Regions from separate parts of the Pseudomonas sp. NPDC085632 genome, predicted to be linked through region 2. Evidence: predicted binding sites of a transcription regulator. Region 2 holds the regulator's gene; the other holds the start of a gene.
What was found. The regulator sigma-54, encoded in region 2, starts transcription at its own class of promoters, with help from an activator protein. The targets are predictions, from matches to a motif close to ANTGGCATNNANNTTGCTNT.
Positions count from the first base shown of each region.

Region 1 (4,423 bases), on a different contig from region 2:
AACCTTCCTTGATCAAGGTTTCGCGGGGGATCTCGATGGGTTTCTTGCAGTGGCTGCACAGTTTGCGCGCCAGGCGCTGGGCGATGATCAGGCTGACCGAGGTGGCAATGTTGAAGCCGGGAATGCCCATGTTGTGCAGGCGCGTCAGGGTTTCCGCGGCGCTGTTGGTGTGCAGGGTCGAGAGCACCAGGTGACCGGTCTGCGCAGCCTTGATCGCAATCTCTGCAGTTTCCAGATCACGGATCTCGCCGACCATGATCACGTCCGGGTCCTGGCGCAGAAACGAGCGCAGCGCCTGAGCAAAGTCGAGTCCTTGTTTGGGATTGACGTTGACCTGGTTGATGCCTTCCATGTTGATCTCTACCGGGTCTTCAGCGGTGGAGATGTTGATGTCGACGGTATTGAGGATATTCAGGCCGGTGTAGAGCGACACGGTTTTACCCGACCCGGTGGGGCCGGTGACCAGAATCATGCCCTGTGGCTGCTTGAGTGCGGCCATGTACAGATCCTTCTGCTCGGGCTCATAGCCGAGGGCGTCGATTCCGATCTGCGCGCTGGACGGGTCGAGAATCCGGATCACCACTTTTTCGCCCCACAGAGTCGGCAGGGTGTTGACGCGGAAATCGATCGACTTGCTCTTCGACAGACGCATCTTGATCCGCCCGTCCTGCGGTTTGCGCCGTTCCGAGATATCGAGGCTGGCCATGACTTTCAGGCGCGCGGCGATGCGCCCGGCCAGTTGAATCGGTGGCTTGGCCACCTCGCGCAGGATGCCGTCGGTGCGTACCCGCACCCGGTAGTTTTTCTCGTAAGGCTCGAAGTGCAGGTCGGAAGAGCCACTCTTGATCGCGTCGAGCAGCATCTTGTGAACGAAACGCACCACCGGTGCATCGTCGGCATCGAGGCCACCGATGGCGTCCTGCTTGCTGTCGTCGATGGATTCGACATCGAGGCCATCAAGATCGACATCGGCCATGTCTTCCAGGCCACTGGCGTGGGTGTCGAAGAATTTCTCGATGGCATCGGTGAGCTTGTCGTCCTCGACCAGAATGGCTTCGGTGCTCAGTCCGGTGCTGAACTGAATGTCGTTGATCGCTTGATGATTGCTCGGGTCGGAGATGCCGACGAACAGCTTGTTGCCGCGTCGCCACAAGGGCAGGGCATGGTGTTGACGAACCAGTTTTTCGCTGACCAGGCCCTTGGGCTGGGTTTCCTTGTCGAGGCAATTGAGATCGAGGAACGCCATGCCGAAATGCTCGCTGGCAATCTCGGCCACTTGCCAGCTCTTGACCAGTTTGTTCTGCACCAGATAGCTGACCAGCGACAAGCGATTACGCTGGGCCTGTTGCCAGGCTTGCTGGGCACTTTTTTCTGTCAGCAGTTCAGCCTGCACCAATTGCTTGGCCAGACCGCTCAGAGCGATGTCATTCATGGGAATTCCGCACACTTACAGTTCATGACTTATAGCCTAGTCAAGTGACAGCGCCAAACACGGCGGGTGCAGGTGACAAAAAGTGTCAGATAGTGCGGTTGCGAGTTGTAGGAAATGGCGTCGTAGGCGGTTCGGGCCCCATGGGCGGGGCCTGGGGGGCATTGGCATGGCCTATGCTGCACCCCTTTCAGATCATGAGATTTCGACTCATGCATGGAGCGTGTCTATGAAAAAACAACAAGGTTTTACTCTGATCGAGCTGTTGATCGTGGTGGCGATCATCGGGATTCTGGCGACCATCGCCTTGCCGCAGTATTCCAAGTATCAGGCGCGGTCGAAGGTGACCGCGGGGCTGGCGGAAATCAGTGCGATGAAGGTGCCGTTCGAGGACACCATCAACCAAGGTACCGCTCCGGATATAACCGCTGTGAATGGCGGTACAACCACCACCTCCAACTGTACGTTGGCGGTTACAGGCACAGCGGCGACGGGCGCTGGCAGCATCAGTTGCACGCTGCTCAACGCTCCGGGACCGGTACTGGGTAAAACCATCACGCTCACTCGTTCCGGCGCTGCTACCGGTAATACCTCTGGTGTGTGGACCTGTGGCACTACTGTTAACGCGGATTATTCGCCAAAAGGCTGTACCGCCACCGGTACGTGATTGCTAGCGTGTGATGACCAAATGCCCTGCCACGCAGGGCATTTTTCTTTACTCGGTGAAAATAAAAGTCTCAATAATTTCAGCGTCTTAGGAACTTTCCAAAAAACCGCAACTTGCATGTGAATATTCCCCCGGTCATGCAATTTGCATGAATCCGGAATTTTTCATTATCTATAAGCTATTGATTTGTATAGGTTTTGTATCTTTCAAAAAGTTGGCACAACGTTCGCAACTACCTCGGTAACCCTGCTGACAAGTAATCCAGCAGACTTTCCAGAAAAACAGGAGTTACTCGTATGAAGAAGTTCGCTATCACTGCCGCTGCTGCTACCGCGCTGACCCTGACCATGACCGGCGCTTTCGCACAAACCACTCAGGCCACCCAGGCTCCAATGACTCTGGCCGCCGGTGAAATGACCAAGGCTAAAGAAACTACTTCCGATACCTGGATCACCACCAAAGTCAAAAGCGACCTGGTTACCGAAAAAGGCATTCCAGGTACTGACATCAAAGTAGAAACCAACAAAGGCGTTGTGTCGCTGTCGTCGACCGTAGCTATCACCGAAGCTCAGAAAACCACAGCCGTGAACATCACCAAGAAAATCAAAGGCGTCAAAGCGGTCTCCGCTGACGGCCTGAAAGCCGAGTAAGGCATGACTTCTCGCCTGGACCGGGAGAAGGCGCGACAGACGGGCTGAGCAATACGTCTGCCGCAACTTTAGAGTTCATGCGAACGGTCACACGGATGTGACCATTACAGGCCCCGGCACTAGTGTCGGGGCCTGTTCTATTTCAGGGGCTGCACAAAACAATTGTGGGAGTTGGTGTTGGATCAGTTACCGCGTTTGCTGGTGATCTGCCGCAGGCGATTGCCGTCGAAGCGCAGGTATTGATACATACCGTTGTTCGGGCCGTAGGTCCATTCCTCGACCTGAAACTCTTCGCGTCGATTGGCGCTGCGCTTGTAGCCGAGTAAATCTCGGCTGACCGGTTCACCGCATTTCTGCAGCACCTCGCTTGAACGGTCTCCGAGACTGATCAACTGGCTACCACAGCGCAGCGTATCGGACCCCGAGGCGTGACTGGCCGCGAACGTCATTGCGATCAAGGCCAGCCACTGCAGTTTCATCACTCGGCATCCAGATGCATTTGCGTCACCACGCGGCCATCGCTTTCGGCCTCGCCCAGGTTGGCGTCGATGAAGTACACACGGTCGTCTGCCAGTTGGCCTTTATCGACGAGGTAGTCCTTGATGCTGCTGGCACGGTCCTGACCCAATTGGCGCAGCAACACATCGCTGCCACTCCAGAACTGGATCACCCCTTCGCGCATCTTCGCCGTGCGTTCTTCCTTGCCCAGATCCTTCCATTCGGCCGGTGGCTGGGTTTTCAGACGAGTACGGTAGATGCCTTCGAGCAGTGGGCCTTTCTCGCCCTCCGGCACTTGCAGCAGCGACGCCTGAGCCGGGACTTTATCGCCACGACGCTGGAGCATCTTGTAGTAGTTGTACTGATATTCACGTTCCAGACGCTGCTCGGCGAGCAACGGGCCGTCACTGCTTTTGGCGGCCGTGCCTTCGATTTCCAGGCGCAGTGCCGGACGTTCCTTCAGTGCCTGGGACAGTTTGACCAGCGCGGCTTCGGCATCCTTGCTCAAATCGCTTGAACCCGGTGCAAACGACACGGTGCCGAGGTCTTCCGAACCGCCGCCACTGATCAGTCCGCCAATCATTTTGAATGGCGCGGCAGCGGCTTTGACGATCAGGTTGCGCAGGGTCTGCCAGACAATCGGCATCACGCTGAACTGCGGGTTGTTCAAGTCGCCGGTCACCGGCAATTCGATGGAGATCTTGCCGTCGACGTCCTTGAGCAGGGCAATCGCCAGCTTCAGTGGCAGGCTCACGGCATCCGGGCTGTCAACTTTTTCGCCGAGCTGCAATTGTTCGACCACCACTTTGTTTTCGGCTTTGAGCTGGCCCTTGGTGATCAGGTAATGCAGGTCGAGGTTGAGCCGACCCTTGCGGATGCGGTACCCGGCGAATTTACCGGAGTAGGGCGTCAACGTCGTCAGCTCGACGCGTTTGAAACTGGTGGCGATGTCGAGGCTGGCCATCGGGTCGAAGGGATTGACCGCGCCCTTGATGGTCACCGGTGCGTAGCGGTCGACCTTGCCTTTGATGTCGACGCTGGCCGGCTTTGCCTGACGGCTGTCGATGGTGCCGATCTGGCCGTTGAGCTGCTGTACGGCAGTGGCGAAGTTCGGTGTCAGGCTGAAGTCGGCGAAGTTGGCCGAGCCGTCGTTGATGGCGATACCGCCGATGTGAATGC
Region 1 covers NZ_JBITSX010000027.1:38,035-42,457, forward strand. The annotation lists gene pilB (type IV-A pilus assembly ATPase PilB) at 1-1,432, opposite strand, end outside; gene ACIF4X_RS17820 (pilin) at 1,659-2,096, shown strand; gene ACIF4X_RS17825 (BON domain-containing protein) at 2,393-2,746, shown strand; gene ACIF4X_RS17830 (DUF2845 domain-containing protein) at 2,929-3,225, opposite strand; gene ACIF4X_RS17835 (DUF748 domain-containing protein) at 3,225-4,423, opposite strand, start outside.
Region 1: ACIF4X_RS17820 (pilin) is a predicted target of sigma-54. The motif match lies at 1,593-1,612, and genes of this name have one in related genera.

Region 2 (4,423 bases):
TGTGCCGGAAGGTCTGGTGATTGCGTTGGTGTTGGCCGGGGCGGGGATGTCGCGGGTCAAGGCGTTCCTGATCGGTGCGGCGTCAGGTCTGGTCGAACCGGTGTTTGCGCTGTTGTGTGCGTGGCTGGTCGGTTTGGCGCAGATATTGTTGCCATTAGGTCTGGCACTCGCGGCGGGGGCGATGTTGCTGGTGGTGACCCATGAGGTCATCCCGGAATCACGGCGCCATGGTCATGACAAACTGGCCAGTCTTGGCTTGTTGATCGGGTTTTGTCTGATGATGGTGATGGATACCGCATTAGGTTGAAGATCAAAAGATCGCAGCCTGCGGCAGCTCCTACATTGGAAGGCGTTCACTGTAGGAGCTGCCGCAGGCTGCGATCTTTTGATGTTGGCTGTCAGCCACCTTCATCGAAGTAGTTGTTGATCAGCGCCACCAGCGCATCCAGCGCTTCCTGTTCCTGATGCCCTTCAGTACTCAAATGAATCTTGGTGCCCTTGCCAGCCGCCAGCATCATCATCGCCATGATGCTTTTGCCATCGACCGTAGTCTCTGGCGTGCGGCCTACTCTGATCGAGCAATCCGGATACTGCCCGGCCACCCCGACAAACTTGGCCGATGCGCGGGCATGCAGGCCCAGCTTGTTGATGATTTCGATTTCCAGAGCAGGCATCGCGGTGTGAATCCTTTAAGTGAGGTCGCGGTGGCGAACCTGGACGTTCTTCAGGGTTTTCTGCAGGGCCTGACCCAGACGTTCGGTCAGGTAGACGGAGCGGTGATGCCCGCCGGTGCAGCCAATGGCAATGGTGACGTAAGCGCGGTTGCTTGCGGCGAAACGCGGCAGCCACTTGTGCAGGTAGGTGAAAATGTCCTGGAACATTTCTTCGACCTCCGGCTGCGCCGCGAGGTACTCAGCCACCGGCGCATCGAGACCCGATTGTGCGCGCAGTTCCGGCTTCCAGTACGGATTGGGCAGGCAGCGCACATCGAATACCAGATCCGCGTCTACCGGCATGCCGCGCTTGAAGCCGAATGATTCGACCAGAAACGCCGTGCCCGGCTCTGGTTGATTCAGCAGGCGCAGCTTGATGGTGTCGCGCAATTGGTAAAGGTTGAGGTTGGTGGTGTTGATCTTCAAGTCGGCCAGATCGGCGATCGGGCCGAGCAGGGCGGTTTCATCCTGAATCGCCTCGGCCAGCGAACGATTGGCGTTGCTCAGCGGGTGGCGACGACGGGTTTCGGAAAAACGCTTGAGCAGGGTTTCTTCATCGGCGTCCAGATACAGGACATCGCACTGGATGTGCTTCGCCCGGACGTCTTCAAGCAGCTCGGGAAAGCGCGTCAGATGACTCGGCAGGTTGCGCGCATCGATCGAGACGGCCACCAGCGGTTGCGCCAGCTCAGTGTGAATCAGCGCGCGTTCGGCCAGTTCCGGCAGCAAGCCTGCAGGCAGGTTGTCGATGCAGTAATAGCCGTTGTCCTCAAGGACATCCAGAGCCGTACTTTTACCCGAGCCGGAACGGCCGCTGACGATGATCAAGCGCATGATTAATGCCCGTTCTGCTCGCTCAGGACAACCTGATACAAGGCTTCATTGCTTGGAGCACTGCGCAGTTTTTCGCGCACTTCCTTGCGGTCCAGCATGCTGGCGATCTGGCGCAGTAGTTCCAGGTGCGCATCGGTGGCAGCCTCGGGGACCAGCAGTACGAACAGCAGGTCAACCGGAGCGCCGTCAATGGCGTCGAAATCGATCGGAGCATCAAGGTGCATCAGCGCACTGATTGGCGCTTCGCAGCCCTTGAGGCGGCAATGAGGAATGGCGATGCCGTTACCAAAACCGGTAGAACCGAGTTTTTCACGGGCAATCAGCGCCTCGAAGACATCTTGCATCTCCAGAGCCGGCACTTCGCGGGCGATCAGGTTGGCAATTTGTTCGAGGGCTTTCTTTTTACTGCCGCCCGGCACGTTCACGAGGGAACGGCCGGGGGTCAGGATACTTTCAAGTCGGATCATGGGTTAGGGATGTTAACGACCGGTTGCGCCCTGGAGGAGGCTCTGGGTCTTTTCCTTATGCTTTTTGAGTTGGCGATCCAGCTTGTCGGTGAGTGAGTCGATCGCAGCATACATATCAGTATCTTCTGCGTTGGCGACCACTTCGCTGCCGGGTATATGCAAGGTGGCTTCGATTTTCTGCTTCAGCTTTTCGACGCACATCGTGACTTGCACGTTGGTGATCTTGTCGAAATGTCGCTCCAGTCGTTGGAGTTTTTCCTCGATGTAGGAACGCAGAGGTTGGGTCACTTCCAGTTGGTGTCCACTGATGTTGACTTGCATACAGCTTCTCCTTCGTTGCCAGTGCATAAAGCGGCAGGCTGGATAGCCTGCCACTGGAACGCTGTAACGTGGCTTACATCAACCGCTTGCGTTCGCTCGAAGGCGCGATTCCGAGGGATTCGCGGTACTTGGCGACGGTGCGGCGAGCCACCTGAATGCCTTGTGCCTCCAGTAAACCAGCGATCTTGCTGTCACTCAACGGCTTTTTCTGATTTTCCGCGGCAACCAGTTTTTTGATGATCGCACGGATCGCCGTGGACGAGCATTCGCCGCCTTCGGAGGTGCTGACGTGGCTGGAGAAAAAGTATTTCAGTTCATAAATACCGCGCGGGGTATGCATGAATTTCTGCGTGGTCACCCGCGAAATCGTTGACTCATGCATGCCAACCGCTTCGGCGATGTCATGCAGAACCAGCGGCTTCATCGCTTCGTCGCCGTACTCCAGGAAACCGCGTTGATGCTCGACGATCTGGGTGGCAACTTTCATCAGGGTTTCGTTGCGGCTCTGCAGGCTCTTGATGAACCAGCGGGCTTCCTGCAACTGATTGCGCATGAAGGTGTTGTCGGCACTGGTGTCGGCACGACGGACGAAACCGGCGTACTGGGCGTTGACGCGCAGGCGTGGCACCGATTCCTGATTGAGCTCGACTAGCCAGCGTTCGTTGTCCTTGCGCACGATGACGTCAGGGACGACGTATTCGGCTTCGGCTGATTCGATCTGCGAACCCGGGCGCGGATTGAGGCTTTGCACCAGCTCGATGACCTGACGCAGCTCGTCTTCCTTGAGCTTCATCCGGCGCATCAACTGGCTGTAGTCGCGGCTGCCGAGCAGGTCAATGTAGTCGGTGACCAGGCGTTTCGCTTCCGCCAGCCACGGGGTCTTGGCAGGTAACTGGCGCAACTGCAGCAGCAGGCACTCGCCGAGGTTGCGGGCGCCGATACCGGCGGGTTCAAATTGTTGAATGCGGTGCAGGACGGCTTCGATTTCGTCCAGTTCGATGTCCAGTTCCGGATCGAACGCCTCAAGGATCTCTTCGAGGGTTTCATCCAGGTAGCCCTGATTGTTGATGCAATCGATCAGGGTGACGGCGATCAGGCGATCGGTGTCGGACATCGGTGCAAGGTTCAATTGCCACAGCAGGTGGCTTTGCAGGCTCTCGCCGACGGACGTGCGTGTGGTGAAGTCCCACTCGTCATCGTCGCTGCTCGGCAGGCTGCTGGCACTGGTCTGGTAGACGTCTTCCCAGGCGGTGTCGACCGGAAGCTCGTTGGGGATGCGCTCGTTCCATTCGCCCTCCTCGAGGTTGTCCACCGTCGGGGCAGTTTCCTGGTAGGACGGTTCCTGGATTTCGGTGGGGGGCTTCTGTTCGGCGTTGTCGGCCATGGGGTCGGAATTGTCGAAGTCGTCGCCTTCTTCCTGGCGTTCGAGCATCGGATTTGATTCCAGAGCCTCCTGGATTTCCTGTTGCAGATCCAGGGTCGACAATTGGAGCAGACGGATGGCCTGTTGCAGCTGCGGTGTCATCGTCAGCTGCTGGCCCATTCTCAAGACTAGCGATGGTTTCATGGCAGGGGCTTAACACCTTATTCGCCGGCGCTATGCGCCATCCACTACAGGGCGCCGAAGCGCCAAACTTAAGCAAATTATATGCCTGAAACTGAAGTGTTTGCCTAGAGCGCTGTAACAATTAAAGCGTATTAAATTCTGCTTGAATCGATACAGCGCCCGGGCGGCGCACCGGGCACTGTTGCGCTTACAGGCGGAACTCGTGGCCCAGATACACTTCCTTGACCAGATCGTTGGCCAGGATGGTTTCTGCATCGCCCTCGGCAATCAACTGACCGTCGTTGACGATGTAAGCGGTTTCGCAGATGTCCAGCGTCTCACGGACGTTGTGGTCGGTGATCAGTACACCAATGCCCTTGGCCTTGAGGTGGTGGATGATCTGCTTGATGTCGCCGACGGAAATTGGGTCGACACCGGCGAACGGTTCGTCGAGCAGGATGAATTTCGGTGCCGTTGCCAGCGCGCGAGCGATCTCCACACGGCGGCGTTCACCACCGGACAGGCTCATGCCGAGATTGTCG
Region 2 covers NZ_JBITSX010000059.1:16,726-21,148, reverse strand. The annotation lists gene ACIF4X_RS26145 (ZIP family metal transporter) at 1-307, shown strand, start outside; gene ACIF4X_RS26140 (HPr family phosphocarrier protein) at 399-674, opposite strand; gene rapZ (RNase adapter RapZ) at 690-1,547, opposite strand; gene ptsN (PTS IIA-like nitrogen regulatory protein PtsN) at 1,550-2,014, opposite strand; gene hpf (ribosome hibernation-promoting factor, HPF/YfiA family) at 2,027-2,335, opposite strand; gene ACIF4X_RS26120 (RNA polymerase factor sigma-54) at 2,409-3,902, opposite strand; gene lptB (LPS export ABC transporter ATP-binding protein) at 4,090-4,423, opposite strand, start outside.